Linked DNA regions of Armatimonas rosea. The protein of the gene in region 2 interacts with the protein of the main gene of each other region in a pairwise test. Links are inferred from orthologs where the notes say so. Each region holds a gene or a part of one and is shown on either strand. Other genes may lie near its edges. The genes, in order: grpE and HNQ39_RS16220.

Region 1 (6,002 bases), 130 kb from region 2 along the record:
CCAGAGTCGCCCGGTGGCGCGTCACCACTTTCTCCCCGACAGAGCGCTCTGTACGCAGGGAGTCGCGCCGGATCGCCTCGTCGAGCGGGACATCGAAGGCAACCACGACCACGGGAACCCGCGCCTCTTGGGCAAGCGCGATCAGCCGATCCCGCGCCCCCGGCTTGAGAGCGGTTGAGTCCGCGACTGTGAGGCGGCGGTTCTTGAGCCGGAGCGCAATCCACTGGTGAAAGAGCGCAAAGGCATCGTCGTTGGCGCTCTGCGATGCGGCACTGTCCACGACCATCTCACGGCACTGGTCGCTGGAGACAAGCTGGGAGGGGAGAAAGTGCCGCCGCGCCCAGGTCGATTTGCCCGAGCCCGACGCGCCACACAGAACGATCAAGCAGACTGGGGGGAAGTTGAGTGTCATCACAGGAATTGTATCGTCTGAGAGAGGCGGCGTGGTAAAAGTCCCGCCGATCAGAACGGCCGGACGGGAGAGCCTCTGGCTACGAAGGCCGTTCCGGCCATGAAATTTTTTTTGGTTGCGTTTTGTCAGATTTGGGGAGTCTCACCCGTTATAGGGGTGTGGAAAAGCGACGACGAAATCATACAGAGCTGGCGGTGCATCTGGTCTGGACGACCTGGAAGCGCATGCCCCTGATCCGAAGTAGTGAGCTGGAGCGTAGCCTCTGGCGCGTGATACAGAACGAAGCAGAGATCCTAGGATGCTCGGTTCTCGCGATTGGAGGAATGCCAGATCACGTGCACCTGGTTCTGGTGCAACCACCAAGCCTCTCTTTATCGAAACTGTTAAACCAGCTCAAAGGTGTTTCTTCGTCGGTGGCACGTACACAACTCGGCAGCGAGGCATTTTTTCAGTGGGCGGAAGGCTACTCTGCCTTCTCCCTGAGCAGCACGCACTGCCAGAATGCGATTGCCTATGTCCAGTCCCAGAAAGAGCACCACTCGCTTGAGACGCTCTGGGAGCGCTGGGAAGAAACCCCCGACCTAGAGCTATGGGCGGAACGCCCTTCGTAGCCAGAGGCTCTCCCGTCCCCCCGTTCCAATCGGGGGGGCTTATACCCACTCCAGGGTGGCATCGGGGAGGGCGTTGTTGAGCTCGTCGCAGACATCCTGCTCTTTGACATCGGGGCGCATGCGGATCGTCACCAGCAAGACCCGGCGGCCATCGGGGTGGTCTTCGGTCTCGAAGCTGGAGACGGTCGCGCCGGCCTCGGTGAGGGCGGTAAGGGCTGCGCTGACCGCACCCTTGTGTCGGTTGACCGTGATGGTCAGCGTGGTCTGGCGCTCGTTTTTATGGATCAGGTTCTCCGACCAGCGCCCGACACTCAGCGTGAAGAGCACCAAGAGAGTCGTGAACGTGGCGGTGGCCGGGTAGATTCCCCCCGCACCACAGGCGATCCCGATCGCGGCGACGATCCAGACGGTCGCGGCGGTCGTCAGGCCCCGTACCGAGAGCCCGCGGCGCAGGATCACGCCCGCCCCCAGAAAGCCAATACCGGTCACCACCTGGGCTGCGATCCGCCCCGGGTCGCCGCTGGGGAAGTGGATTCGGGTGAGCAAGCACGCCCCCAGGCAGACCAGAACGTGCGTGCGGAGCCCTGCCGAGTGGTTGGTCGCCTCCCGCTGCGCCCCGATAAAGCCCCCAAGGAGCGAGGCCAGGATGAGATAGCCCGCCTCGGTGTAGAAGGACAGGGCCTGCGGTTGAAGGAAAAAGTCCCACGGCGGACGCAAACTCATTCGACAATTGTACCGTACCATGGGGAGAAGCTATACTGAGACCATGCTTGAACTGGCGAAGCTCTACGCCACGGTGACCTACTTCCATCCCCGTGCGGGTGCGCGCTGGGCGGAGGCAACGGAGGCCTATTTCCCCGAGGTGCTCCGTGCCCCCAACCCGGAGACCCTGGGGCGCTGGCTGAGCGTGCTCGACGACCCATGGACCGGTGTGGTTACTTCCAAGCCCGAGCCACAACCCGAGAGCGCGACTCCCGGCTACACCGCGACCACCGCCGAGGGCTGGCCGCTCCTGACCCTCTCCGATGTGGGCTGGCTCCTCACCCCGGAGGGCGAGCGCTGCCTGGCAGGGTTTATCGCCCAGGCGAGCCGGGCTCCTGCGGCGATCCTCGACCTGCGCACGGCTCAGCTTCCACGTCGCAGTGCCGCCGCTCGCCTTGCGACCCTCACCGATGGGATCGCCCAGCCCGCTCTCTGGCAGCGCGCCCACTACGGCAAGGTCCCCGAGGCACAGAGCGCGACCGGCAACTTTCGCACCGGCTGGGTGGGGCGTGCGGCTGTCATCTCCCTGGCGCGCTGGCCGCTGACCGCGGTCGTGCTGAGCCCCCAGAGCCCCGTGCCGCCGTTTGTCCTCGCGCTGGCACAGCTCGGTCAGGCGGTCTTGTTGTGTGAGGGGGAGGTCCCACTTAGAGAGCCCTGGGCTCCGACCACGACTGTCACCCTTCCTGGTGGCCCGACCCTCCGTGTCCGAACGGGGCTCACCGAGCTACCCAGGCTACAGCCCACCCGCGACCCCCTCCCTGAGGCGCGTGCCTGGCTAGCCGCGAACCTTGCCCTACCCTCTGAGGAGCGTAAGGGGACGAGCGCACTCCTGCCGTCGGGGCAGCCACGCCTCGTTCCTCCCACAACCCGCCTGCACGCGGCCCTGCGGCTCTGGAGTGCGCTCTGGCTGCTCCATCCCCACCGCGTGGCCCTGCAGCCCGAGCTGGAGCGGGCGTGGCCAGGGTTCTTGGCCCAGGTACAGGCCGCCGGGGACGCGCCCACGTTCCACAAGGCCGTGCGCCAGCTCCTGCGACTGACTCGCGATGGCCACGCCGTCACCGTGACCCCGCTGGACAGCCTGCTCTTTGGGAGCGTGGGAGCGGCGGTGCGCCTACAGACCATTGAGGGCAAGGCGACTGTCGTGGCGCTTCGTGGGGCCAGTGAGCTGAAGGTGGGGGATGCGGTGGTGGCGGTGGAGGGCGTGCCGCTGACCGTGCGACGGGCCCAGCTCGATCCCTACCTGGCTGCCGGGACCCCCCAGGCCCGGGAGAACTACCTCAACAACCGCGTGCTGCTCGGGCAACGCGGGAGCCTGGCAAACCTCACGCTGGAAGGGGGACGTCAGGTGGCTGTCCCACGCCTGCCCTCCGATGGCAAGGAGCGTCAGGGCGAGGTGGTGCGTGTTCTGAAGGGGGGCGTGGTCTACGCCGATCTCGACCGCCTGACCCGCCCCGAAATTGCGCCTTTTTTTGTGCACTTTGGCCAGGCACCCGGCCTGATCTTCGACTTACGCGGCTATGTGGAAGAGACAGCCTGGGAGCTGGCACCCTACCTCGCACCCACGGAGCCGCTGATTGCGGCGCGCTTCCACCGGCCGGTGGCGCTGCCCCCGGAGGATGGCGAGCTCGCGGGGCGGCACCTGGACGAGGTCTTTGACCAGACTCTCCCCCGCCGCACGACCCAGCGGCGCTACCGTGGGAGGGTGGCGGTGCTCATCGACGAGCGCACGCAGAGCCAGGCCGAGCACACAGTGCTGTTTCTCAAGGCCTGCGGGGCGCTGCTGGTGGGCTCCCCAACGGCCGGGGCGGTGGGGGATGTGACGAACCTGCTCCTAAGCGATGGGATCGTCGTGCGCTTCTCCGGCCAAGATGTCCGCCTCCCGGAGGGCACCAAGGTGGCAGGGGTCGGCGTGATGCCTGCGCTACGCAAACGGCCCACCCGGAGAGGTCTCCAGGCGGGCCGTGATGAGGTGCTTGAGGCAGCGCTGGGCGCTATTCTTTCACACGGGTGAGCGGCTGGCTCTTGCCCGCATTGGTGAGCGTCAGCGTGTCGCCCTCGATCTTGAATGTCCCTGTGGACTGGCGCTTGTCGGCGGGGATCATGTTGAGGATCATCGCCGGGTTGGCACTGGTGAGGCTCGTGGTGAGCTTGTCCCCATCGGCGCTCCAGGTCCCCGAGAGATTGGCGGTCTGGCCCATCACCGAGGCGGAGACGGACATCTGACCGCCTTCTTTGAACTCAAAGGTCGCCGGGATACTGTTAAAGTTCCCCGACCACTTCCCCACGGGCGTGGGTTTTTTACAGCCCACGGAGAGAACAAGAGCCGGGACCAGACAGGCCGCGGCAAGCATCTTTATTTTCATATCGACTTACTCCTAGCCGCCGGTGGCGACTTTCACTAAGGTGGGACGGAGGACCTTGGTTCCCAGCAGGTAGCCCCGCTGAAGCTCCTCGACAATGGTATTCTCCGGCAGGTCACTGTTCTCATCGCGGAGGACAGCGTTGTGCAGGTTGGGATCGAACGGGGTGCCGGTGGTTCCCGGAATCACCATCACGCCCTCACCGGCGAGTGCCTCACCGAACTGCTTGTAGATCGCATTGACCCCCACGACAAGCTTGTCGTAGTCGCTGGTCTGGGAGGCGGCGATGAGCGCGCGCTCAAAGTTATCGAGAATGGGGAGGAGCTTCTGCAGGATATCCTCGATCAGGTAGCCCTTGAGCCCCTCGCGCTCCTCTTCCGTGCGACGCTTGAGGTTGGAAAAATCGGCGCGGGCGCGAAGAAAATCGGTGCGTGCGGCGTCGAGCTCCGCGGTCAGGCTCTCCACTTGGGCTTGAAGCTGAGCCACATCGGAGGTTCCTGCCTCCGTGTCGGTCATAGGTGGTGCGCTATCGGCATCAAACTCCGCCCCAGACCCGGTCTGGGCAGTGCTGTCGTCGGTCATGGCGTCTCCGTTGGAATTTTTATCGCGTTTAAAACGTGAAAACACGCCCCTAGTTTACCGCAATTTTCGACGGATCAGATAGTGTAGAAACGACACGAGCCCCGCGAACCTATAGCTCGGGTCGATATACTTCTCGATCACGTAGAACGCAAAGTAGTACAGCCGGCAAAACGCCCAGATGCCGATCGCCAGGAGCGCCGCCACACGCCCGCTAGGAAGCTCGACCAGGATGCCCGCGACCGCGCCGCACCCGGCCACGAGAAAGAGCACGGCCTTGAGGTACATCAGCCGCGGATCGGTTAAGTCGCCCATGCTGATGCAACGGCTTTTAGGCGCTTGCGGTTACGCCAAAGGAGCACTCAAAGCTGGCGATATTTTTATCGGGGCCGCTGCGTGGGTTCATGATCGCAAAGACTATCCTCTGAAAACGCCCTTTGAGCTCCGGCTCGGCGAGGGCTTCGGCGAAGAGGCGGGCGATGAGCTCCGGGTCGCAGCGGAAGACCCCGCAGCCCCAAGCTCCCAAGACCAGCGCCTCGGTCTCCTGCGCCGCCGCCACCGCGAGCACCATGCGTACCCGGCGCGCCATCGTGGCCTCGACAAAGCGCAGGCTCTGGGGCTCGTTCTTCTCCAGCGCTCCCACATTGACCGCTGCACTGGTGAGCATCGAGACCGTGTAGGGCTGCGCCAGCGCGTGGTGGTGGTCATCGCAGAAGACCGGCACATCGGGGGAGAAGATCACCCGGTCGGAGTAGAGGCAGGAGCGCAGCGCACGGTGGTAGTCGTAGAACTCCGGCTGGGTGCGCAGGCAGCTATAGAGCCCCGATGCCCGCGCGAGGCTCTCTTCCTGTGCCCGTGCGCCGCCCATAAAGCCCCCGCCGGGGTTGCGCGCCGACGCGAAGTTCAGCAGAGCCACCCGCTCGTAGCGCTTTCGGAGCTCCCGTGCCGCCTCTAGAGTCGAGGCATTCTCTACCGTGACCTCAGTCTCGCAGAGCACGCTCTGCTCACCCAGCGCCTCCCACAGCGTGTCGAAGTCCTCGGGGAGATAGAGCTGAGTGCCATCACAGGCCTTCTTGAGAGCTCTCTCGATAGAGACAGTCGTGCCATTGGGGAGCTTGTACCAGCCGCGCTCCTGGATTGCCAGCGCTTCTCTGGCTGCGATTGCAAGTTTAACGTTCATAACACACCAATATAGTTTCCCGAGGGCAGCTTGCTAAAAACCGCCGGATCGCCATGCCTGGGTTGGTGCGTCGAGAAGCGGCCAGCCGGTGATATGGG
Region 2 (6,125 bases):
TGGTGAGGTAGAGATCGGTGCCCTTGATGTAGCCGCGGGTGATATCGTTCTCGCTGGAGCGGGCCGTGAGCAAGATCACGGGCAGCTTGACCAGCTCCGGGCTCTGGCGGATGTGCTCGATAAGCTCAAGGCCGTCCATCTCGGGCATCATCACATCGGAGATCAGCAGGTCGTAGTCGTTTTGCAGAAGGCAGGTGAGCGCCTCGTGTCCGCTGGCGGCAGTATCGACCGTGTAGCCCGCTCGCTCCAGGTTCACTTGGAGAATACGAGTGATACTGTCCTCGTCGTCAACGGCCAGAATGCGTTTGGTCATAGTGGTTTCTCTGAAGATTTAGCTTGGTAAGATGCGCTCGACAAAGGCGACGAGCTCGGCAGGATCGAAGGGCTTGGTGAGGTAGAGATCGGTGCCGCTGGTGTAGCCATGCACCATGTCGTCCTCACTCGTGCGTGCGGTGAGCATGATGACCGGAAGGTCGCTGAGCTTCTCATCCCGGCGCAGGGCCGCGACCAGCTCGTAGCCATCCATCTCGGGCATCATGATATCGGTGATCAGGAGGCTCGGGCGCTGGAGGAGCATCTGGCGCAGAGCATCCGCCCCCGATACGGCGGTGGTGACTTGGTAGCCATGACTCTTAAGGTTGAACTCAATCTGCCGAAGAATGTGGGGATCGTCTTCCACAACAAGAATCGGCAGCGCGTCGACGGTCTGTGACATTTCTTGGCATTGTACCGAAGAATCTGGCGAAGCGCAGTAGAGAGTGATAGAATTCACCCTGGTTAAATTAACTATGGTTAACTTTGAACGCGAGAGACATCTAGGGAAGGCGACAGGCGATATGCTCAAGGCGATCCACGCCCTCCAGAGCGATGTCACGCTAGCTCCCCCCTCGGCGATTGCGGAGCGGACGGGGACATCGCGTGCCTTTGTGACCAAGATGCTCCAGAGCATGGATCGGGAAGGGCTGGTCTGCTACACCCCCTACAAAGGTGTCCGCCTTACTCCGGATGGCGAGCGCCTTGCCCGCGAGCTCTCCCGGCACCACCGGCTCTTGGAGCGCTTTCTGACCGATATTCTGGGCTTCACCCCCGATGGGGCCCACGATGAGGCCGAGCGCCTGGAGCACGTGATCTCCGAGGAGTTCGAGGAGCGTCTCGCGGCCTTCCTGAACCACCCGACTACCTGTCCCCATGGCTCCCCGATCCCAGAACACGAAGGAGAGACGAAATGAGACGAACCTTTACACTGATAGAGCTCTTGGTGGTAATTGCGATTATCGCGATCTTGGCGGCGATCCTCTTCCCCGTCTTTGCCCAGGCACGTGCCAAGGCGCGACAAGTCACCGCCCTGAGCAACCTCAGGCAGATCGGCACAGCAGTGCTGATGTACCTCCAAGACTACGATGAGGCCTTTCCCATGACCATGGACACCCAGAGTGGGACTCCCCAGACGGTCTCCTACTGGGCGATCCAGAACTACCACGGCGCGATCGATCCCTATATCAAGATGGGGAGAGGCCAACAAAACAAACAAAATGTCTGGTGGGACCCCTCCGACCCGGATCGGAGTGTTGCCGCGATGTGGGGGAGCTTTACCGACAATGGGTTTCTCACGGGGACACCTCGGACTCTGGCAGGGATTAGCGCCCCCGCGGCCACGGTCTACGCAACCCTCCGCGGCGACAACTGGAGCCAGCTGGTGGGGGTTACACCACCGGTTCCCCTTCCCACGACCGACCATCCGTTCTGGGAGAGCGAGTTCTTCGACATGTGCCTCGATCCCTGGGACCCCACCAACAACATCAGCAGTCCCTACCACTGGAGCAAGGGTAAGGCGCTTCCTCCCTGCTCCCTCTTCCCGACGGCAGCCCCCTGTGGCGACTGGGACCTGCAGATTGCCAAGAAGCGCCACAACGGGCTGGCTCTGTTTCTCTATGCCGATGGCCACGCGAAGGCACAGCCCTTTGAGCGAACCTGGCGCACGACCGACGACTCCGATTGGGACCTACAATGAGCTCTCCTGAGACAACCCTTCCTTCACTTCCCGAGGCCTTCCGCAGTGTGGCTATCCCCAAGACGGGCACGGGCTGGCGGCGCCTGCTGGCCTTTGCTGGACCCGGGTATCTGGTAAGCGTCGGCTACATGGACCCCGGAAACTGGGGCACCGATATCGCGGGGGGGGCAAAGTACGGCTACCAGCTGCTCTGGGTCATTCTTGCGAGCAACCTCATGGCGATCCTGCTCCAGACCCTCTGTGCCCGCTTGGGGCTTGTGACCGGCAAGGACCTCGCCCAGGCCTGCCGTGACTACTACAAAAAGCCCGCCGCGGTCGCGCTCTGGCTGCTCTGTGAGGTGGCGATTATCGCCTGTGACCTGGCGGAGGTGATCGGGAGCGCGGTGGCGCTGAACCTCCTCTTTGGTATCCCTCTTCTGTGGGGGGTACTCATCACGGGCCTCGATGTCTTGCTCCTGCTGGGACTGATGCGCTTTGGCTTCCGCAAGATCGAGGCGCTCGTGGTGACTCTTGTGGGAACCATTGCGCTGTGCTTCGCCCTCCAGCTGTTCTACGCTCACCCAGACTGGGGCGGTGTTGCGCGCGGCCTCGTCACCCCACAGCTCCCCGATAAAGACGCTCTCTTTATCGCCTTGGGGATTCTTGGTGCAACCGTCATGCCCCACAACCTCTACCTGCACTCGTCGATTGTCCAGACCCGTGCCTACGAAAAGACCGACTCCGGCCTGCGCGATGCACTCCGTGGGGCGACACTGGACACGGTGCTCTCGCTGGGCATGGCCTTCTTTGTCAACGCCGCGATCTTGGTGGTTGCCGCCGCCGCGTTTCATAGCGCAGGAAAGCTCGATGTAGAGGGACTGGAGGAGGCGCATGTCCTGCTCAAGCCCATGCTGGGAGGAGCCGCCGCCACGGCGTTTGCGGTCGCGCTGCTTGCCAGTGGACAGTCCTCGACCATTACAGGAACCCTGGCGGGGCAGATCGTGATGGAGGGCTTCCTCAACTTCCGAATCGCGCCCTGGCTCCGGCGGCTCATCACCCGCACACTGGCGATCGTCCCCGCGATGGTCTTGATCGCCGCCAGTGGAGGCAAGAACACGGTTGACCTGCTGATCTTCTCCCAGGTTGTGCTCTCGATGCAGCTCTCCTTTGCGATCTTCCCTCTTCTCGCCTTCACGTCGGATCGACGACGAATGGGGGAGCATGCCAACCCCCTCTGGCTCAAGCTACTGGGCGGCATCGTCTGCACCCTGATCGCCGGACTCAATATCAAGTACCTGATCGATAGCCGCGGTCCCGTCTTTGTCCTGGGAGGAGCCGCCGCGATTGCCGCCTTTGCCGCTTGGGTCACGTGGGGCTACAAAGAGAAAAACGATCTTGCAAAGCCTCCACAGGCATGATAAACTTCCCCTCGCACACCACTTTTTTAAGTGGTCTGTAGGCCGCCTTAGCTCAGTTGGTAGAGCATCGGACTGAAAATCCGAGTGTCACTGGTTCAAGTCCGGTAGGCGGCACGTTGAAAATCCTCCCAGGTATTTGGGGGGATTTTTCTGTTTTTGCTGGTATAATCTGTCATAAAAACAAAAGTTTGTTCTTGTGGTAATCCCATACCCTTTAAGGCGGTAATTGGTGGTGTGGAGCGGCAGCTTAAGAACCGCCGTCGTTGCCTCAGCTGCTCACCATTTCAAGGACGGAATAACCGAGACTTAGTGACAGTGCTCGGACGAGAACGATCGCCTGGTAATGAGAAGTACCGACGGTGGCAAGAGAAGGCGCGGCGGGAACGAAAGGCACTGCTTGTAGCGCAGTGTGGTGGGAAGTGTGCCACATGCGGCTATGATCGCTGCGTGGCTGCACTAGAGTTCCATCATCGTGACCCTACAACAAAGCGGTTTAATCTTGGGAAGGACAACTTGCTCAAGGCTTGGTCACTTGTCTTGGCCGAAGCACAAAAGTGCGATCTGTTATGTGCGAACTGCCATCGTGAGCTTGAGGAGCGTCTGCGTCTTGAGGCGCAGGAATCTTGGGACGCAGGGAACTTTTCCGAGATGTTGAATTGTTAGCCTGATATGACATCTTCTGTACGTGACGACTATGCCCGTATGGCGCGTGGGTGTGAGTCGACTTTGATCGCCACCGCACGGCGCTTGGTGCGCGACGACGACCGGGTGCTGGACTTGGTGCAAGAGGCGCTTGTGCGTGGCTACGAGGCCTTTCGTGCAGGGAAGTTTGTGGCGGGGGGAAAGCCTTGTGCCTGGCTTGCTCGCATTCTGACCAATCACTTTATCAATGAGTGGCGTCGTGAGAAGAAATGGGGGGCGGGTGTCACGGTGGAGGATGTCACGGCAGGCGGGGAGATTGGCCCCGAGGCGACCCGAACCGCGAGCGCCGATATGCTTCTGCTCGAGGCCACGCTAGAAGAACCCCTCGAAAAAGCCCTCGCTGAGCTGCCCGATGCCCTCCGCCTGACCGTGATTCTCGTGGACATGCAGGAGCTGAGCTATCAAGAAGCGGCGGAGAGGCTCTCGGTGCCTGTGGGGACGATTCGCTCACGGCTGGCCCGGGCGCGCTTTCAGCTCGCCGAGCGCCTGCAGGTATGGGGGAGAGAGAGGGGCCTGGTATGAAAAGCACGAAACCCTGTCCGCACATGACAACACTGCTCTCGGCGCTGGCAGACGACTCGCTCCAAGGGATTGCCCGCTGGTACACACAGAACCACGCCCAGCGCTGTCCGGGGTGTGGAAGCGCCCTCAGCGACCTGCGGACGCTGCGGGAGCGTATTCGAACTCTCGGGGTGCCTGCGGGGGAGACCCTGCAGCTCTCGGCGGAGCACTGGGAGCGCCTGGAGGCAGCCTGGGAAGAAGTCGATAAAACGGGAACCTGAGGCTAGTGCTCTTGCGTACCGAAGTTTAGAAATATCTGTCTGGTATAATTTCACATGCAACCGAACGCGCTCTGCCAGTGTCGGATAAGCCAGTACAGAAAACGCGCCGCTAGCAAGTGCGCAGGAGAGAGTGAACAATCATGTGGAAGCGATTCCTTGCGGTAATCCGATCCTGGTTCGGAGCCGGTCTTGACAAGCTGGAGGATCCTGGGATCCTTTTGGATGACGCCAAGCGCCAGATGCAAGAGATGCACGCCCGAAACCGCGAGCGTGCTGTCGTTGCCATCACCCAGAAAAACAACCTCCAAAACCAGGTCGATGATCTTCAGAAGACCGTTGATAATCTTCAAGCCAAGGCGGAGTTCGCCCTTAAGCGTGGCGACCGTGAGCTTGCTCTTCAGCTCCTCAAGGAAAAACAGAGCTACGAGCAGAGCCTGGTGAGCGCCAAGGAGACCCTGGCACAGGCTATCGAGACCTCCGAGCAAGTCAAGGTCGCCATCAAGCGTGAGGAAGAGCAGATCCGCCAGAAGACGGCTGAGGCACTCGCCCTCAAGGCCAAGTGGAAGCAAGCTCAGATCCAGTCCGAGATGGAGAAGCAGCTCCAGGGCATGGGAAGCTGGGAAGACCACAACAATGTCTTCAACCAGGCCAAGAGCAAGATCAACAACAAGCTCAACGAAGCCAAGGCGATGAATGAGATCGGCCAGACCAATGTCGAGAGCCGTCTGCGCCAGCTTGAGGTCACTGAGGCGGATGTGGTTGCTCAGAGTGAGCTAGAGGCTCTGGAGGCCAAGCTAGGGCTTGCCGCGCCAATCGCCCAGACCACGACCGCTCCTACCAACGAGATCGAAGCCGAGCTCGCCCGACTGGAACAAAAAGTCGGCGGCAGTGGTGGCACAGGTAGCTAGAGCGTGTGTCGTCTTTTAGGAATGGTGGCAGGCCCGCCGGGGGACTCTCCGGCGGGCCTGCCGTCCTGGCAGCACTGTGTGGGAGCTCCTCATGCCTTGCGACACCAGGCAAGTATCGGTAAGGTCCCCCCTGACAACCCACCCGGCCATGAGGACTCCTGGGGAGTGGGCTGGTTTGACACATCGGGGCAGATCTCTCTCTTGCGCCAGGTAGGGTCCGCCAATACGTCTGCGTACTTTGTCTTCGCCTCAGAGGCCGCGTCCAAGGGGGCTTGTGTTTTTCTGGGCCACCTCAGGAAGGCATCGTGTGGCGCGGTGACCAGCG

What was found.
Region 1: the proteins of HNQ39_RS16220 (region 2) and grpE interact in binary tests that used the Escherichia coli proteins (3 or more experiments, as listed by UniProt). The link is inferred for Armatimonas rosea from one-to-one orthologs.

The regions. Positions count from the first base shown.
Region 1 is NZ_JACHGW010000003.1:381,348-387,349, forward strand. The notes cover bases 2,967-5,842. They hold grpE (nucleotide exchange factor GrpE), read right to left. Parts: upstream 4,773-5,842; coding sequence 4,161-4,772; downstream 2,967-4,160. Other genes in these bases: HNQ39_RS16795 (S41 family peptidase), read left to right, coding at 2,967-3,796; HNQ39_RS16800 (META domain-containing protein), read right to left, coding at 3,777-4,148; HNQ39_RS16810 (hypothetical protein), read right to left, coding at 4,782-5,039; HNQ39_RS16815 (TIGR02452 family protein), read right to left, coding at 5,056-5,842. In the rest of the region: HNQ39_RS16780 (AAA family ATPase), read right to left, coding at 1-412; tnpA (IS200/IS605 family transposase), read left to right, coding at 571-1,023; HNQ39_RS16790 (MgtC/SapB family protein), read right to left, coding at 1,063-1,746; more of HNQ39_RS16795, read left to right, coding at 1,790-2,966; more of HNQ39_RS16815, read right to left, coding at 5,843-5,904; HNQ39_RS16820 (zinc ribbon domain-containing protein), read right to left, coding at 5,938-6,002. UniProt on the Escherichia coli protein: Participates actively in the response to hyperosmotic and heat shock by preventing the aggregation of stress-denatured proteins, in association with DnaK and GrpE. It is the nucleotide exchange factor for DnaK and may function as a thermosensor.
Region 2 is NZ_JACHGW010000003.1:252,198-258,322, forward strand. Bases 1,209-4,207 are described here. They hold HNQ39_RS16220 (Nramp family divalent metal transporter), read left to right. Parts: upstream 1,209-2,007; coding sequence 2,008-3,408; downstream 3,409-4,207. Other genes in these bases: HNQ39_RS16210 (metal-dependent transcriptional regulator), read left to right, coding at 1,209-1,229; HNQ39_RS16215 (prepilin-type N-terminal cleavage/methylation domain-containing protein), read left to right, coding at 1,226-2,011; HNQ39_RS16230 (sigma-70 family RNA polymerase sigma factor), read left to right, coding at 4,078-4,207. Also shown: HNQ39_RS16200 (response regulator), read right to left, coding at 1-313; HNQ39_RS16205 (response regulator transcription factor), read right to left, coding at 332-715; more of HNQ39_RS16210, read left to right, coding at 789-1,208; more of HNQ39_RS16230, read left to right, coding at 4,208-4,632; HNQ39_RS16235 (hypothetical protein), read left to right, coding at 4,629-4,892; HNQ39_RS16240 (PspA/IM30 family protein), read left to right, coding at 5,033-5,800; HNQ39_RS16245 (class II glutamine amidotransferase), read left to right, coding at 5,897-6,125. UniProt on the Escherichia coli protein: H(+)-stimulated, divalent metal cation uptake system. Involved in manganese and iron uptake. Can also transport cadmium, cobalt, zinc and to a lesser extent nickel and copper. Involved in response to reactive oxygen.